Regions from separate parts of the Streptomyces sp. NPDC028910 genome, predicted to be linked through region 3. Evidence: riboswitches for the same ligand, from Rfam matches in the RefSeq annotation. Region 3 holds a riboswitch; each other region holds the start of a gene.
The links. Region 3 has a riboswitch for cobalamin ahead of ACZ4TV_RS18485 (cobalamin biosynthesis protein). Riboswitches for the same ligand answer to the same signal wherever they lie in the genome.
Positions count from the first base shown of each region.

Region 1: it holds a riboswitch for cobalamin, as region 3 does, so the genes downstream of both, ACZ4TV_RS09210 (ribonucleoside-diphosphate reductase subunit alpha) here and ACZ4TV_RS18485 (cobalamin biosynthesis protein) in region 3, are expected to answer to the same signal.
Region 2: it holds a riboswitch for cobalamin, as region 3 does, so the genes downstream of both, ACZ4TV_RS21460 (ABC transporter substrate-binding protein) here and ACZ4TV_RS18485 (cobalamin biosynthesis protein) in region 3, are expected to answer to the same signal.

Region 1 covers NZ_JBVHVF010000005.1:54,492-61,619, forward strand. Annotated here, with positions in the region: gene def (peptide deformylase) at 1-437, shown strand, start outside; gene ACZ4TV_RS09195 (helix-turn-helix domain-containing protein) at 451-1,416, opposite strand; gene ACZ4TV_RS09200 (hypothetical protein) at 1,498-1,722, shown strand; gene ACZ4TV_RS09205 (ribonucleotide-diphosphate reductase subunit beta) at 1,858-2,871, opposite strand; gene ACZ4TV_RS09210 (ribonucleoside-diphosphate reductase subunit alpha) at 2,871-5,249, opposite strand; cobalamin riboswitch at 5,392-5,525, opposite strand; gene ACZ4TV_RS09215 (GNAT family N-acetyltransferase) at 5,567-6,061, opposite strand; gene ACZ4TV_RS09220 (Uma2 family endonuclease) at 6,106-6,711, shown strand; gene ACZ4TV_RS09225 (CstA-like transporter-associated (seleno)protein) at 6,635-6,829, opposite strand; gene ACZ4TV_RS09230 (carbon starvation CstA family protein) at 6,829-7,128, opposite strand, start outside.
Region 2 covers NZ_JBVHVF010000017.1:152,219-159,346, forward strand. Annotated here, with positions in the region: gene ACZ4TV_RS21450 (DUF4352 domain-containing protein) at 244-723, opposite strand; tRNA gene ACZ4TV_RS21455 (tRNA-Trp) at 936-1,012, shown strand; cobalamin riboswitch at 1,230-1,369, shown strand; gene ACZ4TV_RS21460 (ABC transporter substrate-binding protein) at 1,415-2,410, shown strand; gene ACZ4TV_RS21465 (FecCD family ABC transporter permease) at 2,407-3,435, shown strand; gene ACZ4TV_RS21470 (ABC transporter ATP-binding protein) at 3,432-4,241, shown strand; gene ACZ4TV_RS21475 (VOC family protein) at 4,353-4,751, opposite strand; gene ACZ4TV_RS21480 (N,N-dimethylformamidase beta subunit family domain-containing protein) at 4,910-6,538, opposite strand; gene ACZ4TV_RS21485 (SCO6745 family protein) at 6,653-7,128, shown strand, end outside.
Region 3 covers NZ_JBVHVF010000014.1:30,447-37,574, forward strand. Annotated here, with positions in the region: gene ACZ4TV_RS18465 (hypothetical protein) at 1-1,174, opposite strand, end outside; gene ACZ4TV_RS18470 (alpha/beta hydrolase family protein) at 1,307-2,437, opposite strand; gene ACZ4TV_RS18475 (inorganic phosphate transporter) at 2,759-4,024, shown strand; gene ACZ4TV_RS18480 (hypothetical protein) at 4,080-4,301, shown strand; cobalamin riboswitch at 4,425-4,580, shown strand; gene ACZ4TV_RS18485 (cobalamin biosynthesis protein) at 4,617-5,579, shown strand; gene ACZ4TV_RS18490 (cobyric acid synthase) at 5,576-7,096, shown strand.

The DNA.
Region 1 (7,128 bases), on a different contig from region 3:
ACATGTTCGCCAGCCAGAAGGCCGCCGAGGGCGTGGGTCTGGCCGCGAACCAGATCGGCGTGGACGCCAAGGTCTTCGTCTACGACTGCCCGGACGACGACGGCAACCGCCACACCGGTGTCGTGGTCAACCCGAAGCTCGTCGAGCTGCCGGCGGGCGCGCGGGTGCTGGACGACTCGAACGAGGGCTGCCTGTCGGTCCCGACGGCGTACGCCTCGCTGGCCCGCCCGGACTACGCCGAGGTCGAGGGCCAGGACGCGCAGGGCAACCCGATCAAGGTGCGCGGCACCGGCTACTTCGCCCGCTGCCTCCAGCACGAGACCGACCACCTGTACGGCTACCTCTACATCGACCGGCTCTCGAAGCGGGACCGCAAGGACGCCCTGCGCCAGATGGCGGAGGGCACCCCGCGCTACGAGACCGTCCCGAACGACTAGTCTCCCGCTGGGCCTAGGCGGCCTGCGGGCCCCGGAAGGTACGCCGGAAGGTGTTCGGCGTGGTGCCCAGGGTCCGCAGGAAGTGGTGGCGCAGGGCGGCCGCGTTGCCGAAGCCGCAGCGGCCGGCGATCGCGTCCACCGTCTCGTCGGTGGACTCCAGGAGCTCCTGCGCCAGCAGCACCCGCTGGCGCAGCACCCACTGGTACGGGGTGGTGCCGGTCTCCTGGAGGAAGCGGCGGGCGAAGGTGCGCGGGGACATGTGCGCGCGCTCCGCGAGCTGCTCGACGGTGATCTCCTCCTCCAGGTGGCGGCCCATCCACCCGATCACGTCGCCCACCGTGTCGCAGGCCGTGCGCGGCAGCGGCCGCTGGATGTACTGGGCCTGCCCGCCGTCCCGGTGCGGCGGTACGACCATCCGCCGCGCGATGTTGTTGGCCACCTCGGCCCCGTGTTCCTGGCGGACCACGTGCAGGCAGGCGTCGATGCCGGAGGCGGTACCGGCCGAGGTGATCACCGTGCCCTCGTCGACGTAGAGCACGTCCGGGTCGACCAGCGCCCGCGGGAAGCGCTGCGCCAGGGCCGGGGCGTGCATCCAGTGCGTGGTGCAGCGCCGGCCGTCCAGCAGCCCCGCCGCGCCGAGCACGTAGGCCCCGCTGCAGACGCTGAGCACGCGCGCGCCCCGGTCCACGCCGCGGCGCAGCGCTGCCAGGAGGGGTTCCGGGTACGTGCGCTCGGCCGCGTTGCGAAAGGCGGGTACGCAGATCAGTTCGGCGCTCTCCAGCCGCTCCAGCCCGTGGGCGGGCGCGAACGCGAAACCGGTGCCGGCCATGGTCAGCGGGCCCTCCTCCGCCGCGCACACGGCGAAGTCGTACACCGGCAGCCCGTGGTCGCTGCGGTCGATTCCGAAGACTTCGCAGAAGATCCCGAACTCGAAGGGGGCGACTTCGTCGAGGAGGGCCACGGCCACGTTGTTCAGCATGACCCCAGTGTGGCAGTAATTCGCTCTTCTATGACAGTCCTGCCACTGTTCGATCTTCGCGGTTCTGGCGAGAGTGGAGCCATGAACACGTTCCTGAGTTACCTCGCCGTCCTTGCCATCGCCATGGTGCTGCTCGCCCCGAGCCTGTACGGGGCCCTGCGCGACCGGCGGATCGACCGGCGGCTGCGAGCCGTCGAGACCCGGCTCGTGTGGCTGCCGCGCCAGAAGGTGGGCGGCCTGCCGCCCACCGCCCGTCGGCCCCGCACCCGGCACACCGCGATGCACTGGGGCCCCGTCGCCCACTGAGCTCGGGCAACCGGGCGACCGGGCGACCGGGCAGTTGGGCAGCCGGGCAACCAGGCGCCGGAAACGCGAGAAGCCGGGACGCGGTGGTGTACCGCATCCCGGCTTCGCGGCGCTACCGCGTGCCGACCGGGGAACCTAGAAGTCCTCGTCCAGGTCGACCGTGCCCTCGACCGCGACCTGGTAGGCCGATGGACGGCGCTCGAAGAAGTTGGTCAGCTCCTGGACCCCCTGAAGCTCCATGAAGGAGAACGGGTTCTGCGAGCCGTAGACCGGCGGGAAGCCCAGACGGACCAGGCGCTGGTCCGCGACGCACTCCAGGTACTCGCGCATCGACTCGGTGTTCATGCCCGGCAGGCCGTCACCGCACAGGTCGCGGCCGAACTGCAACTCCGCCTCCACGGCCTCCTTCAGCATGTCGGTGACCTGCTGCTGGAGGGCGTCGTCGAAGAGCTCCGGCTCCTCCTTGCGGACCGTGTCCACGACCTCGAAGGCGAAGTTCATGTGCATGGTCTCGTCGCGGAAGACCCAGTTGGTGCCCGTGGCCAGACCGTGCAGCAGGCCGCGGGAGCGGAACCAGTACACGTACGCGAAGGCCCCGTAGAAGAACAGGCCCTCGATGCACGCGGCGAAGCAGATCAGGTTCAGAAGGAAGCGGCGGCGGTCGGCGGCCGTCTCCAGCCGGTCGATCTTCTCGACCGAGTCCATCCACTTGAAGCAGAACTGCGCCTTCTCGCGGATGGAGGGGATCTCCTCGACCGCGTCGAAGGCGGCCGCGCGGTCGTCCGGGTCGGGCAGGTAGGTGTCGAGCAGCGTCAGATAGAACTGGACGTGCACGGCCTCCTCGAACAGCTGGCGCGACAGGTACAGGCGCGCCTCCGGGGAGTTGATGTGCTTGTAGAGCGTCAGCACCAGGTTGTTGGAGACGATCGAGTCGCCCGTCGCGAAGAACGCGACCAGGCGGCCGATCATGTGCTGCTCGGAGGGGGTCAGCTTCGCCAGGTCGGCGACGTCCGAGTGGAGGTCGACCTCCTCCACCGTCCAGGTGTTCTTGATCGCGTCCCGGTAGCGCTCGTAGAAGTCCGGGTAGCGCATGGGACGCAGGGTCAGCTCGAAGCCCGGGTCGAGAAGGTTCTTGTCGGTTGAACTCATTACTGGCACGCCTCGCAGGACTCGGGGTTCTCAAGGGAGCAGGCGAGCGCCTCCGCGTCGGCGACGGCCTGCGGAAGCGCCGCCGGGGTGGCGGCCTGCGCGGCGCGGGCGATCTTCGTCGCCGGGCGCGAGCGCAGGTAGTAGGTGGTCTTCAGGCCCTGCTTCCAGGCGTACGCGTACATCGAGCTGAGCTTGCCGATGGTGGGCGTCTCCAGGAACAGGTTCAGCGACTGCGACTGGTCGAGGAACGGCGTACGGGCCGCCGCCATGTCGATCAGACCGCGCTGCGGGATCTCCCACGCCGTGCGGTACAGCTCGCGGACCTCGGCCGGGATCCAGCCGAAGCCCTGGACCGAGCCGGAGGAGTCGCGCAGCGCCTCGCGGGTCTGGGCGTCCCACACGCCGAGCTTCTTCAGCTCGTCCACCAGGTAGGCGTTCACCTGGAGGAACTCACCGCTCAGCGTCTCGCGCTTGAAGAGGTTGGAGACCTGCGGCTCGATGCACTCGTACACGCCGGCGATCGAGGCGATCGTGGCCGTCGGGGCGATGGCGAGGAGCAGCGAGTTGCGCATGCCGCTCTCGGCGACGCGGGCGCGCAGCGCGTCCCAGCGCTCCGGCCAGTTCAGCTCCACGTCGTAGTGGTCCGGGTGCAGGACGCCGCGCGCGGTGCGGGTCTGCTCCCAGGCCGGCAGCGGGCCGCTGCGCTCGGCGAGGTCGCACGAGGCCTCGTACGCGGCCAGCATGATGCGTTCGGAGAGCTTGGTGGACAGGGCCTTCGCCTCGGGGGAGTCGAAGGGCAGCTTCAGCTTGAAGAAGACGTCCTGCAGGCCCATCGCGCCCAGACCCACCGGGCGCCAGCGGGCGTTGGAACGGCCGGCCTGCTCGGTCGGGTAGAAGTTGATGTCCACCACGCGGTCGAGGAAGGTCACGGCGGTGCGGACGGTCTCGTCGATCCGCTCCCAGTCGATCTCGCCCTCCACGACGAAGGCGCCCAGGTTGACCGAGCCGAGGTTGCAGACGGCCGTCTCGCCGTCGTTGGTGACCTCGATGATCTCGGTGCACAGGTTCGAGGAGTGCACGACCGTACCCGGCTCGGCGGTCTGGTTCGCCGTGCGGTTGGAGGCGTCCTTGAAGGTCATCCAGCCCTGGCCGGTCTGCGCGAGGGTGCGCATCATCCGGCCGTACAGGTCGCGGGCGGGCATGGTCTTGCGGGCAAGGCCGTCCGCCTCGGCCTTGCGGTAGGCGGCGTCGAACGCGTCGCCCCACAGGTCGACCAGCTCCGGCACGTCGGCCGGGGAGAACAGCGACCAGTCGGCGTCGGCGTTCACGCGGCGCATGAACTCGTCCGGGACCCAGTGCGCCAGGTTCAGGTTGTGCGTACGGCGCTGGTCCTCACCGGTGTTGTCGCGCAGCTCCAGGAACTCCTCGATGTCCGCGTGCCAGGTCTCCAGGTAGACGGCGGCGGCGCCCTTGCGGCGGCCGCCCTGGTTCACGGCGGCGACGGAGGCGTCCAGCGTCTTCAGGAACGGCACGATGCCGTTGGAGTGGCCGTTGGTGCCGCGGATCAGCGAACCGCGGGCGCGGATGCGGGAGTACGAGAGGCCGATGCCGCCCGCGTGCTTCGACAGGCGCGCGACCTGGTGGTAGCGGTCGTAGATCGAGTCGAGCTCGTCCAACGGGGAGTCCAGCAGGTAGCAGGAGGACATCTGCGGATGCCGGGTGCCGGAGTTGAAGAGCGTGGGGGAGGACGGCAGGTAGTCGAGGCGGCTCATCAGCCGGTACAGCGAGGCCACCTCCTCGACCGCCTGGACGCTCTCGTCGGCGGCGAGGCCGCAGGCCACGCGCAGCATGAAGTACTGCGGGGTCTCGATGACCTGGCGGGTGATCGGGTGGCGCAGCAGGTAGCGGCTGTGCAGGGTGCGCAGGCCGAAGAAGCCGAAGCGGTCGTCGGCGCCCTCGGCGAGGGTGTGCTCGACCAGTGCGTCCAGGCGGCTCGCGTGGGTCCGTACGAACTCGGCCGTGCGGTCTGCGATGAGCCCCTCACGGTGGCCGACCTCGACGGAGGCGGAGAAGGAGGTGGCGCCCTGGCCGGCGGCCTCGTCGCGGACGGCCAGCGTCAGCAGCCGGGCGGCGAGCCGGGAGTAGGCCGGGTCCTCGGAGATCAGGCCGGCGGCGGCCTCCGTGGCCAGCCCGCGCAGTTCGGCCTCGTCGGCGGCGGAGCTGCGGCCGCGCAGCGCGGCGGCGGCGACCCGGCCGGGGTCGGTGTCGGGGAGGTCCGCCGTCAGTTCGGTGAGGGTACGCAGCAGCGTGGCCCCCGGGCCCTCGGTGGTGTCGCCAGAAGTGGACTCGGCGCGCGGTGCGGAAGGCGCGATGGTCACGGCGGGAGCTCTCCCTCGCTCGGCCCGGTCATCGGCGGAGCGGGGCGCGAGCGGGCGCATGCGGGCGCGCGGGAGCGCGTACACCGCATGGCGTCCACCGGCCCAACCGCGAGGCCCGGACGTGTCGGCACCCGGTTCGGTCGACCCGGGCGCACTGTCGGCAGGTCCTCGGACTTGCGGATACACCAATGGGTGTACTTCATACCGTTGCGGGACAGTTCCGGATTCGCACCGGATTCCCCTGCGGCGACAGCAGCCTTGAGCATACATGTGGGGGGCCGCGCATGCGCGACCCCCCACATGTTGTGTCGGTGCGGCTACAGCTCCAGACGGTACGTGAGCAAGGTCAGCCCGGGAACGGGCGCCCAGTCCCGCTCCGGCGTACGCACGAACCCGAGCCGCTCGTAGATCCGCTGGGCCCCCGTCATACCGCGCTGAGTGGACAGCACCAGGTGCGTGACCCCCGGCAGTTCGCGCGCCCGGGCCATGCACGCCCGCACCAGCGCCTCGCCCGCGCCGCGTCCACGCGCCTCGCGGGAGACGGCCAGCATGCGGAATTCGGCCTCACCGGGCCCGGCGATGTCGGCCAGCGGACTCCCGGGCGGGGCGAAGGTCACCCCGCCGAGGACGGCCCCCTCCTCGACGGCCACGAGCACCTCCCCGTCGGCGGCCCGCCCGGCGACATCGCGCAGGACCTTCGCGTAGAACGCCTCGCCGGAGCCGAGGAGCCCGTCGCCGACGTAGGCCTGCGCGGTGATCTCGCCCAGCTGTTCGTACTCGGCGGGCAGCGCCGCCCTGATCACTATGTCCATGGGGTCGAGTGTGCAGGACGGTGTCGGCGCCCGGCGTTACCGTGATGACCGTGATGACCGATCGGCCCCACATGCTGACCGAAGAGTTCGAAGAGCTCGCCCTGATCGCCCGCAACCGGATGGAAGGGCTGAGGCTGGAATTCATCGACGGGAAGCTGAGAAGCAAGGCGTTGCAGGACGGCGACCACGGGATGATCATCCAGTGGCTCACGCGGATCTGTATGCAGCAGCGGCCCGAGCTCTGGCCTCACCCGGGGCGGGGCCTCAAGGTGCAGGAGTGCCGGTCCGGCCGGGCGATTCCGGACGCTGCGGTGGCGCACTCGAAGGCGTTCGTCGGGCAAGGTGAGTGGTGCGACCCCGACTCCGTCCTCATGGCTGTCGAAGTCGTGTCGTGGGACTCGGACATCGACCACCGGGTCCGGCAGGAGAAACCCCGCGCCTACGCGGAGACCGGCATCCCCATCTACCTCCCCGACCCCGTCGGCATCACCCTCCAGACCGAGCCCCTCAAGGACTGGGTGCTGAGCACGCCGCAGGGCCCCGCCCGCGATGGGCAGGGCCCTGCGTACGGGCTCAGCAGCAGCCGAAGCCCTCGCGGGGGTCCGCCTCGCGGGCGTCCGTGCGGGCGCGTTCGAACGCGCGGCGGGTAAGGACCGCCGCGTCCGGGTCGTGGGAGCGGGCGTGGGCGACGTACCGGTCGTAGGCCGCCTCCCCCGAGAACTCCCGTACGAAGTACCGCGCCCTCGCCAGCGCGCTGCGCAGGCTCATCAGGCCACCGGCTCCTTGACCTGCCCGCCGCCCGAGTCCAGGCCCGCCGCGGCGAGCTCGGCCTTCTCCTCGGCGGTCGGGATCAGCCCCGCGGGAGCGATGATCTTCGACTCGGTCCAGGGGACCTCGGCCAGCTTCGCCGACTCCGGGTTGCCGATCGCCTTGAAGCAGGTGCGGGCCGCGTCGGCCAGCACGATGATGATCAGCAGCGCGAAGAGGGCGCACAGGACCCCGTCCACGGTGGCGTTGGTGACCACCGTGTGCATCTCGTCCATGTTCTTGGCGGGCGGCAGTACCTT
Region 2 (7,128 bases), on a different contig from region 3:
GTGGTCGCGCAGGCCCCGGTGGACCTGGTAGGTGCCGGAATCGGCCAGTCTCTGCAGCGCCTTGTAGTCCTCGTACCCGGCGGACCAGCTCCAACCGCCCGGCGAGATCAGCACCTTGAGGCCGGGGTGCCTGGCCTTGAGCTCGCGCAGCCGGTTGAAGTTGGAGTTCTCGGCGTAGGGCGGGCGGACGTCGCCGGCCCAGGTGGCGCCTGCCACGACGGCGCGGACGCGCCACGCAGCGGCCTAGGACAGGCTCCACTGGCCCACGTCGTCGGCGAGACCGCCGTTGAGGGCGAACTGGACCGCGGCCAGGCCGGCGTCCCGGGGGAGCCGGAAGGTCACGAAGCCCTCGGCCGTGCCGCCCGGGTCGAGGGTGACGGTCTCGGGGAAGCCCGCCCCGGCCGTCGTGGGGACGTTGAGCCCGGCGAACCGCTGCCCGGTGGTGTCCAGCAGATGCGCGGCCGGTGCGGGGGAATCCTTGTAGACGGCGGTGCCGGTGTTCTCCAGGTGGAACCGCACCGCGACGAGCCGGTCCGAGCCCTCGGGCTCCGGGCCGGTGGGGCTCGCGGGGTCGACCACCCGCGTCAGCGTGACGTCGAGCCGCTGGCCGGGCTCGTTCCCGGCGAGCGCGATCGTCTCCCCGGAACCCCCGGGACCCCCGGGACCCCCGGGACCCCCGGGACCCGCGCCCAGCAGCGCGGGGGCGAGCAGCGCGATGGCCACGAGAGTGCCCCGGAGGCGGCAGCGGCGTCCCGGACGGCCTGGTTCTCGGCTTCGGGACATGACGAACCTCCCGGTCCACGCGCCACCCTCTCCACGATCCTCCGCGTCCGCGCGCGCCGCCACCCCCTGACCCCGCAGGCATCTCAAGAGGCGGACACACGCCGAATTCAGTGGATCTCCGGAGCGAGCCGTGTCATGGTTGGTCTCGCCGAAGGGGTGTAGCTCAGCTGGTCAGAGCGCCGGTCTCCAAAACCGAAGGCCGCAGGTTCGAATCCTGCCGCCCCTGCCATGTTCATCAGCGGCTTCGCCGCAAACGCCACGTCAGGTCCCGCCCGTGTGCACGGGCGTGGCGTGGCGTCGCCGGTTCGGGGCACTCCACGTGGGAGTAGGCCACGAGCCGGACGTGACGGTTCCGTTGCTCCGGATGTCGGCTGTCATCTGCCGGATCCTCCCCAGGGTCCGGCCCGATGGCGTGTTCGGGCCCCCCGCGGGCCGGTGACGTGCGCTTTCTGGCACACTGGCCGCGTTACCCAGGCGGTGCAGGACAGGAAACCGGTGCGATTCCGGTGCGGTCCCGCCACTGTGACCGGCCATCCCCGTGCGGGAGGGCCGGGAGTCAGACACTGACGCGCCGCCTCCGCTCGTTCCGCACGTCGACCAGGGGACGCGGATCCCCCGGAGAGGCCCCGCCATGTCGCGTTCCCGCGCCGTCTTGCGCGCATTCGTCCCGCTCGCGTTCCTGATACCCCTGGCCGCGTGTGCCGGTTCGCCCGGGGTGCGGCAGGACCAGGCCGCGGGGGACTCCGCCGCCGCGCCCGGTTTCCCGTACACCGTCACCAACTGCGGGGTCAGCAGCACCTATCAGGCTCCGCCGCAGCGCGCGGTCACCATGAACCAGCACGCCACCGAGCTGCTGCTCGCCCTCGGGCTGGGTGACCGGATCGCCGGGTCCGCCTACCTCGACGACGCCGTGCTGCCGGCCTACCGGCCCGCCTACGACAAGATCAAGGTGCTGGCCAAGGAATACCCCTCCAAGGAGGTCCTCCTCGGCGCCGACCCGGACTTCGTGTACGGCGGGTACGCCAGCGCCTTCGACAAGGCGCAGGGCCGCGACCGCGAGGGGCTCGCCACGTCCGGTATCAACTCCCGGCTGAACGTGGAGTACTGCGCCGAGGGCGCCGTCGGCCTCGATCAGCTGAAGACCGAGATCACCGAGGTCGCGCGGACCTTCGGCGTGCCCGAGCGCGGCGCGAAGCTCATCGAGGACGAGCAGCGCCGCATCGAGGCCGTGACCGCGCGGGTCAAGGACAAGCCCTGGCCGTCCGTCTTCGTCTACGACTCCGGTGAGACCTCCGCCTTCACCTCCGGAGGAAACGGCATCGGCAACGAGATCGTCTCCCTCTCCGGCGGGACGAACGTCTTCGCCGACCTCAAGGACGCCTTCGGTGACGTGTCGTGGGAGAAGGTCATCGAGCGGGCGCCCGAGGTCGTCCTCATCTACGACTACGGCGGCACCACCGTCGAAGCCAAGAAGCAGCGCCTGTTGAACGACCCGGCCCTCGCTCAGGTTCCCGCCGTCAAGAACCGGCGGTTCGTCGTCCTGCCGCTCTCCTCGGCCGTCCTCGGCGTGCGCGTCGCCGACGCCGTCGAGTCGCTGGGCGGCCAGCTCCACCCCGACGCCGCGTGAGGCTCCGCACCGCGGCGGTCCTCCTCGTGCTGGCCGCCGCGCTCGTCGCGTCGGCCGTCGCGGGGCTGGCGCTGGGGCCCGTACGGATCGCCCCCGGCCGGGTGCTTGACATCGTCCTCGGCGGCCTGTCGGGGGAGGGGCACAGCGGAGCCTTCGCCTCCATCGTGTGGGACGTCCGCATGCCGCGCGTCCTCCTCGGGGCCGTCGTCGGCGCGGGGCTCGCGGTGGCGGGCGCCGTGCTGCAGGCCCTCGTACGCAACGAGCTCGCGGACCCCTTCCTGCTCGGCGCCTCCTCCGGGGCCTCGGCGGGAGCCGTCCTCGTGATCGTCTTCGGTACGGCGGCCGTCGGGTTCGGCATGGGCGTGCCGCTCGCCGCCTTCGCCGGTTCCATGGCCGCGCTCGTCGGCGTCTACGCGATGGCCCGGCGCGGCGGAACCATGACCACCGGCCGGCTGGTCCTGGCCGGCGTGGCCGTCCAGTACATCCTGTCCGCCTTCACCAGCCTCGTCCTCGTGCTCGCCGCGCACCCCGACCAGATCCGCACCGTCCTCTTCTGGACGCTCGGCGGCCTCGGCGGGGCCCGCTGGGACGAACTGGCCCTGCCCTCCGCCGCGCTGCTCGTCGGCACCGGACTGCTCATCGCCCTCGCCCGGCCGCTCGACCTGCTCCTCGCCGGGGAGGAGGGCGCGCACACCCTGGGCCTGGACACCGGACGCTTCCGCGCCGCCGTCTTCGTGCTCGCCTCCCTCGTCATCGGGGTGCTCGTCGCCTACAGCGGGGCGATCGGCTTCGTCGGGCTGATGGTTCCGCACGCCGCCCGGATGGTCGTCGGCGCCGGACACCGGGCGCTGCTGCCGGTGGCCGCGCTGGGCGGGGCGGTGTTCCTGACCCTGGCCGACCTGGTCGCCCGTACGGCCGCCGCGCCCGAGGAGATCCCGGTCGGCGTGGTCACCGCGCTCGTCGGCGGACCGTTCTTCCTCTGGATGCTGCGCCGCTCCAGCCGTACCGAGGGGATCGCCGGATGACCGGGAACCCGGCGCGGCCGGTGGAACTCGCGGTCCAGTCCGTGCGTTACGAGATCGACGGGCACACACTGCTGCACGGAGTCGACCTCACCGCCAGACCCGGCGAGACGGTGGGTGTGGTCGGCCCCAACGGCAGCGGCAAGACCACGCTGCTGCGCTGCGTTTACGGCACCCTGCGGCCCACCGCCGGCCGGATCCTGCTGGACGGCGCGGACGCGGGCGCGCTCACCGTCAAGGACCGGGCGCGGCGCGTGGCCGTCGTACCGCAGGACGCGAGCGGCACCTTCGGGCTGACCGCCCGCGAGGTCGTCGCCATGGGCCGCAGCCCGCACAAACGGTTCTGGGAGCAGGACGGTCCGGAGGACGTACGGCGCGTCGCCGACGCCCTGGAGACCGTGGGTGCGGGCCCCTTCGCCGCGCGCCGCTTCGACGGGCTCTCCGGCGGCGAACGCCAACGCGTCCTGGTGGCGCGGTCCCTCGTCCAGGACCCCGGCCTGCTGGCCCTCGACGAGCCGACCAACCACCTGGACATCCGCTACCAGCTGGAGATCCTGGCCCTGGTCCGCGCCCTGCCCGCCACCAGCCTGCTCGTCCTGCACGACCTCAACCTCGCCGCCGCCTTCTGCGAGCGGCTGTACGTCCTGTCGCGCGGCCGGGTCGTCGCCTCGGGACCGCCGCGGGACGTGCTCACCGAGGAACTGCTGGCCGAGGTGTACGGGGTACGGACGCGGGTCGAGGTCCACCCGGACACGGGCGCGCCGAACATCGTCTACCTTCCGCGGGCGGGGGAGCGCGTGGGGACCTGAGGACGCTGCCGGATGCGGTGCTGGACGCGCCGTCGGCCATCCGGACCCCGCCGTCCGTCACAGCCTCGATGCTCAGCCGTACGGGCGATCAGGGGCCGGCGGCGCCGATGGCTACGCGGTCCCGGGTTCCTGATAGCCGTACGGGCGCGTGATGATCTCCATCCCGTGCCCCGAGGGGTCCGTGAAGTACACGCCGCGGCCCCCGTCGTTGTGGTTGATCTCGCCGGGGTGCTTGCCGTGCGGGTCGGCGAAGTACGGGACCCCCGCCGACCGGATCTTCTCGAACGCCACGTCGAACTCCTCCTCGGAGAGGAGGAACGCGTAGTGCTGCGCGGTGATGGACTCGGCCGGGATGGTCGCGAAGTCCAGGGTGACGCCGTTGCTGGTGTCGACGGGGATGAAGGGTCCCCACTCCGTCCCGACCTCGAGGCCGAGGATGTGCGCCAGGAATGCGGCGGACTCCCGGTTGTCACGGGAGTGGATGATCGTGTGGTTCAGTTGCACAGACATGAGTGAATGCCTCCGAAAGGCACATCACGGGCGCCTCCATGCCTCACCCGGCCGGTGACCGACACGCGACGCCGTGATCACGATCCTAAGCACCCCGTCCGGGCGAAGTCCACCCCTTCCGCCCGGACCCCACGACTCGCCCGGACCCCACGGCGGCCTCACGAATCCCCGTACACCGCCTTGACGTTGTCCCGCGCCGGGCGCGACCGGCCGGCCGGGCCCGCCGCGAACACCCGCAGGAGGTTCTCCGTCACCCGTGGGGTCAGGGCCCCCGACCGCGCGTCCAGACCGTGGTTGCTTCCGCTGCTGCCGTCGCCCGTCGCGTCCAGCGCCTCCACCCACCGCATCGTGCCGGTCGCGAAGACCCCCGCCCCGCTCGGCACCGTGTAATACGCCGTGTCCTGGTGGCTGGGGCGGCCCTCGCACACCACGGGGGAGTGGGCCAGGATCTCGATCGGCCGGGGCGTCGGGAAACCGGTGTCGACCTTGTCGTACTCCACCCCGACCAGGTGCGCGAAGCGGTCGCCCGCCCGCGCGCCGGTGCCCTCGAACAGCCAGTGGCCGGGGTTGGTCACCACGTACGGGGCGTCCACCGGATAGCCGTCGTAGATCACGCCGAGCAGTGAGCTCTCCGGGTCCGCGCCGGGCGCCGAGCGGAAGTCCACCGTCGCCGGATGCCCCCGTTTGAAGCCCGGGTCCTGGTCGTAGGAGGACTTGTAGCAGACCAGCGTACGGTCCGGCCCCAGGTCGGATGGCTCCAGCCGGATCCGGCGGTAGCAGCAGTTCGCGCCCAGGATCGCGATGTTGGTGCCGGCGTCGCGGGCGGCCGTGAAGTGGGCCCGCTGCTCCGGCGACCAGTACTCGTCGTGCCCGAGCGAGAGCACCGCCGCCGCCCCCTCCAGCAGCCGCTTCTCCCGCGCCACGTCGGTGGTGGTCGCGTACGCGAGGGGTATGCCGAGCCGCTCGGCCAGCGCGATCAGCGGGGCCTCGTACACCAGGAACAGGCCCGCGCCGTCGTCGTACTCGTACGGTCGGTCGAAGGTCACGGAGAGGGAGCGCGAGGCGAAGCTGCCGCTGGGGCCGTCATAGCTGCCGTAACCGCCCCACCGGTTGTAGGCCTGCCAGGTGGCCACCGCGTTGACCACGACCGTACGTCCGGCCGTCGCCGCCGACCGGACGGTGACCGGCACGAAACGCTGGCCCTCGCCGCCCTGCGCGTCCAGTCGCAGCAGGTAGCAGCCCTCCGGCCAGTCCTTGGTTTCCACCGTGGCCGTACGGGCCCACCGCGTGCGCACCATCCGGGTCCCCGAGTCCACGGTGTGCTCCGGCTGGCGGGCCCCGGGCAGGGCCTCGGAACGCCACACCAGCCGGGCCCGGGCCCCGCCGTACCAGCCCATCCGGTAGGCGGACACGGTGAAACGGGGCGCGGTGGTCGACACGTGCAGCCCGAAGGACTCGCCGGGCAGGACGCTGACCTTGTCCGCGAAGCCCTCGATGGCCCGCGCCGGCCCGGCCTTGGTCACCGGCCAGTCGGCATGGCCCGGCCGGGCGTTTTCGGCCCTGACGTCGAAACCGTGCGGCCCCGCCGCCGACGGCTGCCCGCTCGGCGCCGCGGACCCGCCGGCCTGCTCCCGGCCCCGCCCGTCGGCGCCGCCGTCCCCGCTCGCGCAGCCGGCCACGGCACCGAGACCCGCGGCGGTGGCCGCGCCCGTCGCGATCGCGAGGAACCGCCGCCTGCCTGCGCCTTCGCCGTCCGCGGCCGGCCCGGCTATGTACTCCTGATCCATGGAGGGCACGTTATGTGACCCTTCGGACCCCCCTCCCACCGCCCCGTCCGGCCCCCTTGATCTAGGCTGACCTCCTGCCCTTCCGGGCATCAACTCAGCCTGGGGGAGCCCGACATGACGTACAGCGGTGCGCATGACCTGGGGACGGTCCGGCAGCTGTGGCAGCTGCTCGAACCCGTCCACGCCGTCGTCTACTTCGCACCCGAGGCCTACGAGGAGGCCGGCGCGCTCGGTTACGCCACCGACGACCGGTGGCCGATGTACTTCGCCCTCCGGACCGCCCCGCTCGGCCCGGCGCCGGCGGAGCTCGTGAACGCGCTCTTCTACACCTTCAGCCCGCGCATGGTGGAGCGCTACCTCGCGCAGTCCTGGCACACCGCCCCGCCGGCCCGGGTGCTCGCGGCCCGGGCCGTAGCCGTCGACCGCTCCCTGCGCACCCTCCTCGGCGAGCGCGTCACCTCCCCGGACCTGGCCGAGGCGGCCCGGCTCGCCCGGCGCGCCGCCGAGGCCGCCGACACCGCCGGACGCCCGCTGGGCGCCGCCAACGCCGCCCTGCCCTGGCCCGCCGCTCCGCACGCCGTGCTCTGGCA
Region 3 (7,128 bases):
GCCAGAGCAGGGCGTAGGGGCGCAGGGTGGCCTCGCGCACGGCGGCGCGCACCTCGGGCTCGGCCGGGGCGCCGACCACGCGCAGCGCCTCGAAGGCGAGTCCGCGCATGAGGGCGTCCTCGCCGCGGGCGGCCTGCAGCAGCTCGGCCACGGCGTGGCCGACGGGCCGGGCGGCCAGCCAGGCTTGGTACTCGGCGCGGGCCGGGCCCGGAGTGAGCCGGGCGCAACCGTGCAGCATGGCGGCGGCGGACTGCTCGATGTTCCCGGCGGGGCTCTGCGCGGCGACGCAGATCTGCTCCAGCTTGACCCAGACGGCCCAGCTGCCGAGCGGGGTGAGCGTGGCCCGGGCTGGGCCGAGGGTGACGGCGTCCACGGCGGCGAGTCCGCCGAGCGCCCAGCGCAGCAGCCGGGCGAGCGGAACGGGGCGGGGCTCCGCGGAGCCGGAGGCCGCGTGCTGGGCCTGCGCGGCGGGGGCGGGAGCGTCCGGTTCGCCGGAGGCGGGCGTCCCCACGGCCGCGGGCTCCGCGTCGTAGGGGATTTCGCACCGCTCGTCGCGCAGTTCGGTGACGCGCTGTCCGAGCAGGTCGAGCAGGTCCGGGACGGTCACCGGGCCGGCGGACAGCTGGAGCAGGGAGAGGAGCTGGGGCATCGCCTCGACGACCTCGGCGACGGCCGCGGGGGCGATGTCGGCGGGGGCCGGGTGGACCAGCGACCAGGCGTCGAAGAGGGCGACCCAGCCGCGCAGTACGGCGCTGTCGTCGCGGTCCCACGCGCGCAGCCGCCAGCCGGGCCGGGCGTGGCCGCCGTGCACCTCGACCAGGCCGGCGAGTCGGGCGCGGTCCCAGCCGACCCGGATCTGGCCGTGCGTCAGGCCCAGTTCCCCGGCGGCGCGTTCGACGTCGGAAGCCGGCAGGGCGCCCGTGGGGGCGGGTCGGCCCCCGCCTCCGGCGCCGAGATTGCGCTCGGCCCAGCGGGTCAGGCGTACGGCGTCGGCGAGGGAGGCCCGGGCCCGGTTCGCGAGGTCGGCCGTGGCGGGCGTGCCCGCCGGAGGCCTCGGGGCGGGCCGGGTGCGCCGGTCGGTCACCGCCTTGCGGGCCGCGGCGACGGAACGCGGCGAGACGAGTCGGAGTCTGGAGTCGCGAGCCAACTGCTCATCAGGCTTTCGGGACGTCACGGAAGCAGTCTCGCCCGTCACTGGCCGAAAGCCCAAACGGAATCAGCCGTTGTCACCGGCCACCCGCGGTGCAGACCGGGACAAGCCGCCCGCAGGGCCTTGTCCGTCACATGGCCTTCACATGACAGGCCCTCACATGAGGGGAGTGAGGAAGCGGCGCAGGGCTTCCTCGTAGCCGGCCGGGTCCGCGTTCCACATCGCCCCGTGCCCCGCCCCGCGCACGGTGCGCAGGGTGACGAGGTCGGGGCGGGCGGCGGCCAGCCTGCGGGAGGGACCCCAGGGGGCGAGCACGTCGTCCGGGCCGTGGAAGATCAGTACGGGGACGCGCAGCGCGGCGGGGTCCGCGCCCGGCGGCCGGCGGTCGGCGCGCAGTCCCGCACGGCTCTCGGCGGCCCGGACCGCCAGCGGCAGCACGGCGGCCGGGGTGCGGCGCGCCGCGGCGAGCGCGCGCAGGGTGGCGTGCCAGTCCAGCACCGGCGAGTCCAGCACCAGCCCGGAGATCCGGTGGGCCAGCGCCGAGCGCTCGGCGGCGTGCAGGGCCATCGTGGCGCCGGTGGACCAGCCGTGCAGGACCACGCGCCGGGCGCCGTAGCGCACGGCGTAGCGGATGGCGGCGTCCACATCCCGCCACTCCGATTCGCCGAGGTGACCGAGGCCGTCGGGGGAGGCGGGGGCGCCGAGGTCGCCGCGGTAGCCCAGGTCCAGGACGGGCAGCCGCTCGCGGTGCAGGAAGGGCATGACCACCATCGGCTGCTCGCGGCTGGTGCCGAGCCCGTGCACGGTGATCACCCAGGTGTCCCGGGCCGCGGGCACGAACCAGGCGGGCAGCGCGCCGAGCTCCCCGGGGACGTCCACGTCGGCGTGGTCGAGCCCGAGGGCGGTGCGCGGGTCGCCGAGGTGCACCTGGGGGGTGAGGGTGACCCGGGTGCCGGGGGCGAGGGCGCCGTGGGTGACGGAGAGCAGCCGCCGTACGACGGTGTCCGGGTCGTGGGCCGCGTCCGGGAGCACGGGCCCGACCACGGCGTGCACCCCGGGCGCGACCAGGCCGTAGGTGCCGGGGCGCAGGGAGGCGAGCGAGCGGGTCAGCACGATGCGGCCGGCGGCGGTGGAGTGGACGCTGAGCCGCGGCCCGCCGGGGAGCGGGCGTCCGGGCCGGGGCCGCAGGGCGGCGTCCGCCGCGTACCGGCCGGCCGCGACGGCGGCCGCGCCGGCGCCCAGCAGGGTCGTGGCGACGGCGGCTGCCGTCGCTGTCGCGGTACGCACCGCTCCAGTGTCGGGGCGCGGACTCCGGCGGGCCACCGGAGGGATTCGTTCCGCCGGCGGCGCGGACGGGGCGGGCACGGAGTGATCTGGGTCTCTTTCACCTCGCGGACGCGGGGGTCGCATGCACCCCGGAACCGGGGCGGAGGGGCTCATTCACCCGGCTTTGACGTGCATTAATAGCGATATCTCCGGCAGAATCAGGACGAATCTCCCGATCGCGCCCCGTGCCAGTACACCGCTCCGCCCGAGCCAGTTCACCTTCCGTTCATCCAGGTTGCCTACGGTCGCCGAGCCACTGACGTCAAACAGAAGCCTGGGTAAATGGAGCACATAACGCTTCTCCTCGGGATCGTGATCATCACCGCTCTCGTGTTCGACTTCACGAACGGTTTTCACGACACGGCCAACGCGATGGCCACCACCATCTCGACCGGCGCCCTCAAGCCCAAGACGGCGGTGGCCATGTCCGCCGTGCTCAACCTCGTCGGCGCGTTCATGTCCGTGGAGGTCGCCAAGACGATCTCCAAGGGCCTGGTCAACGAGGAAGGCATCCAGCCAGAGGTGATCTTCGCCGCCCTGGTCGGCGCGATCCTCTGGAATCTGGTCACCTGGCTGGTCGGACTGCCCTCCAGCTCCTCCCACGCCCTGATGGGCGGCCTGATCGGTGCCGCGGTCGCCTCCGCCGGTATCGGCGCGGTCAACGGCGACACGCTCGTCACCAAGGTGCTGATCCCGGCGATCGCCGCCCCGCTGGTGGCCGGCATCGCCGCGTACCTGGCCGCCAAGGTCACCTACAAGCTGGGTGACAAGGTCGGCGAGAAGACCTCCGCCAAGGGCTACCGCGCCGGTCAGATCGCCTCGGCCGGTCTCGTCTCCCTCGCGCACGGCACCAACGACGCGCAGAAGACGATGGGCATCATCACCCTGGCCCTCATCGCCGGCGGTGCGATCGCGCCCGACTCGAACCCGCCGGTCTGGGTCATCGTCTCGGCCGGTCTGGCCATCGCGATGGGCACCTACCTGGGCGGCTGGCGCATCATCCGCACCATGGGCAAGGGCCTGACCGACCTGGAACCGCAGCAGGGCTTCGCCGCCCAGACCTCGGCCGCGTCCGTCATCCTCGCCTCCTCCAACCTGGGCTTCTCGCTCTCCACCACCCACTCGTGCTCCGGTGCGGTCATGGGAGCGGGCCTGGGCCGCAAGGGCGGTGTGGTCCGCTGGTCCACCGCGACCCGCATGTTCGTGGCCTGGGGCCTGACCCTGCCGGCCGCCGCGCTGGTCTCCGCCGGTGCCGAGCTGGTCATGCGCACGGGTGACGTCGGCATCGCCGCGGTCACCGTCTTCCTGGTCGGCTCCTGCCTCGCCATCTGGCTCATCTCGCGCCGCCAGGTCGTCGACCACCACAACGTCAACGACGTGCCGGCCGCCGCCGAGGAGCCGGGTGTCGTCACCACGGCGATCGCGGCCGTCACCGTCCCGCCGACCGTCGCCGCCGCCGGTACGACCGCCGCGGTCACGGACGAGGACCTCAAGGCCACCATCCCGGCCGCGACGACGACCCCGGCTGCTCCCGCCGCCGCGGTCTGACCGAGACAAGACACACCGAGACACACCGAGACCGAGACATTCAGAAAGCGGCAGTATGAAGATCGACTGGGAAGCACTCGGCTCCGTCTTCGGGGTCAGCCTCTCCGCCACCGTCGCCCTCGTGGCCCTCTTCACCCTGGGCCTGATGGGCCTGTCCAAGCACGAGGCCGCCACCGAGCAGGGCGGCACAGCGACCCTGGCCCGCAGCGGCGCGTACGTCTGCTTCGCGCTCGTCGCGGCGGCCGTGACGTACGGGATCTACCTGATCGTCGCCTGAGCTGAGGCACCGCGTGGTGAAGGCTCCCTCCGGGTTCGTCCCGGGGGGAGCTTTCGCATGCCCCGCCCCTCCCCTACCTCTCACCTCCCTCTGCCGCACCGCAGGTCAACGGCGAGTTGACGGGCCTTCGACGTGCGTGGTGGACTGCCCGAGCCAACACGGCGGCATGGAGAGGAAGTCCGGTGCGAATCCGGCGCGGTCCCGCCACTGTCACCGGAGAACGCACGCCGCGCGTGCGTCCCGGGAGCCAGGAACTCTCGCCGCCGGACACGTCGAACCAGGGCGCGGACCCTGAGTGAGGACATACCTGCCACCATGCGTGCCGATCGCGTCTTCGCGTACGGCGTCACGGCGGGCCTGATCGGCGACCGGATCCTCGGTGATCCCCGCCGAGGGCACCCCGTGGCCGCCTTCGGACGAGCCGCCGCCGCCGTCGAGCGCGCCCTGTGGCGCGACGACCGCGCCCGCGGCCTCGTCCACACCCTGATCTGCGCCGGGGGCGCGGCCGCCGTCGGCGCGCTGGGCGCCCGCGCCGTGCGCTCCCGGCCCGCGGCCGCCCGTATCGCCCTGACCGCCGCGGCCACCTGGGCCGTCGTGGGCGGTACGTCGCTGGGCCGCGAGGCCCGCGCCATCGGCGGGGCGCTCGCCGCGGGGGACGCCGAGGTGGCCCGGGAGCGGCTGCCGCACCTGTGCGGGCGCGACCCGCACTCCCTGGACGAGCAGCAGATGGCCCGCGCCGTCGTGGAGTCCGTCGCCGAGAACACCTCCGACGCCGTGGTGGGGGCCCTGGTGTGGGGCGCCGTCGCCGGTGTCCCCGGACTGCTGGCCTTCCGCGCCGTGAACACCCTGGACGCGATGGTCGGCCACAAGTCGCCCCGCTACCTGCGTTACGGCTGGGCCTCCGCCCGGCTCGACGACCTGGCGGGCTGGCCGGGCGCCCGGCTCACGGCGGTCGCCGCCGTACTGGCCGGCCCCGACCGGCGGGGAGCCGTACGGGCCTGGCGCGCGGACGCCGCCGCGCACCCGAGCCCGAACGCCGGTCCCGTGGAAGCCTCCTTCGCGGGGGCCCTCGGCGTACGGCTGGGCGGGACCCTCGCCTACGGCGGGCGGGTCGAGCACCGGGCCGTGCTGAACGGCGGGGCGGGGCGGCCGGTGGAGGTCGCGGACATCGAGCGGGCGGTACGGCTGTCGCGGCAGGTGACCTGGCTGGCGCTCGGGGCCTGTGTGGCGGCCCGGATGCTGCTGTCGCGCACGACGAAGAGGGGGCGGCGCGCATGAGCGGCGCGAAGCGGGGCGGCGGACTGCTCGTCGCCGGTACGACGTCCGACGCGGGCAAGAGCGTGGTCACGGCGGGCATCTGCCGCTGGCTGGCCCGCGAGGGCGTGAAGGTGGCGCCCTTCAAGGCGCAGAACATGTCGCTGAACTCGTTCGTCACGCGGGAGGGCGCCGAGATCGGGCGCGCCCAGGCGATGCAGGCCCAGGCGGCCCGCGTGGAGCCGACGGCGCTGATGAACCCGGTGCTGCTCAAGCCCGGCAGCGACCGCAGCAGCCAGGTGGTGCTGCTGGGCAAGCCGGTCGGGGAGATGAGCGCACGCGGCTACCACGGGGGCCGGCAGGAGCAGCTGCTCGGCATCGTCACGGACTGCCTGGAGCAGCTGCGGGGCACGTATGACGCGGTGATCTGCGAGGGGGCGGGGAGTCCGGCCGAGATCAATCTGCGCCGGACCGACATCGTGAACATGGGGATCGCGCGGGCCGCGCGGTTCCCGGTGGTCGTGGTCGGGGACATCGACCGGGGCGGGGTCTTCGCGTCCTTCTTCGGGACGACGGCGCTGCTCTCCCCGCAGGACCAGTCGCTGATCGCGGGGTACGTGGTCAACAAATTCCGCGGTGACGTGTCGCTGCTGGAGCCGGGCATGGAGATGCTGCGCGGCCTGACGGGGCGGGCGACGTACGGGGTGCTGCCGTTCCGGCACGGGCTGGGCATCGACGAGGAGGACGGGCTGCGAGTCTCCCTGCGCGGCGCGGTACGGGAGTCCGTGGTGGCGCCGCCCGTGGGCGAGGACGTGCTGCGGGTCGCCGTGTGCGCGGTGCCGCTGATGTCGAACTTCACGGACGTCGACGCGCTCGCGGCGGAGCCGGGGGTCGTGGTGCGGTTCGTGGACCGGGCCGAGGAACTGGCCGACGCGGACCTGGTCGTCGTACCCGGTACCCGGGGCACGGTGAAGGCCCTCGCCTGGCTGCGCGAACGCGGGCTCGCGGACGCGTTGCTGCGGCGGGCCGCCGAGGGGCGGCCGGTCCTGGGCATCTGCGGCGGGTTCCAGGTGCTGGGCGAGCACATCGAGGACGAGGTCGAATCGCGGGCGGGGTCGGTGGACGGCCTCGGACTGCTGCCGGTACGCGTCCGCTTCGCGCGGGAGAAGACCCTGGCGCGGCCGGTCGGTTCGGCGCTGGGCGAGCCCGTCGACGGGTACGAGATCCACCACGGCGTGGCCGAGGTCCTGGGCGGCGAGCCGTTCCTGGACGGGTGCCGGGTCGGCTCGGTGTGGGGTACCCACTGGCACGGCTCGCTGGAGTCCGACGGCTTCCGCCGGGCGTTCCTGCGGGAGGTGGCTTCGGCGGCCGGGCGCCGGTTCGTCCCGGCCCCGGACACGTCGTTCTCCTCCCTGCGGGAGGAACAGCTCGATCTGCTGGGCGACTTGATCGAGGAACACGCGGACACGGACGCGCTGCTGAAGCTGATCGAGGGCGGAGCCCCGGGTGGCCTGCCGTTCCTCCCGCCGGGCGCGCCGTGAGGGGCCGGGCCCCGCGGGGCTGTTCCCCTACC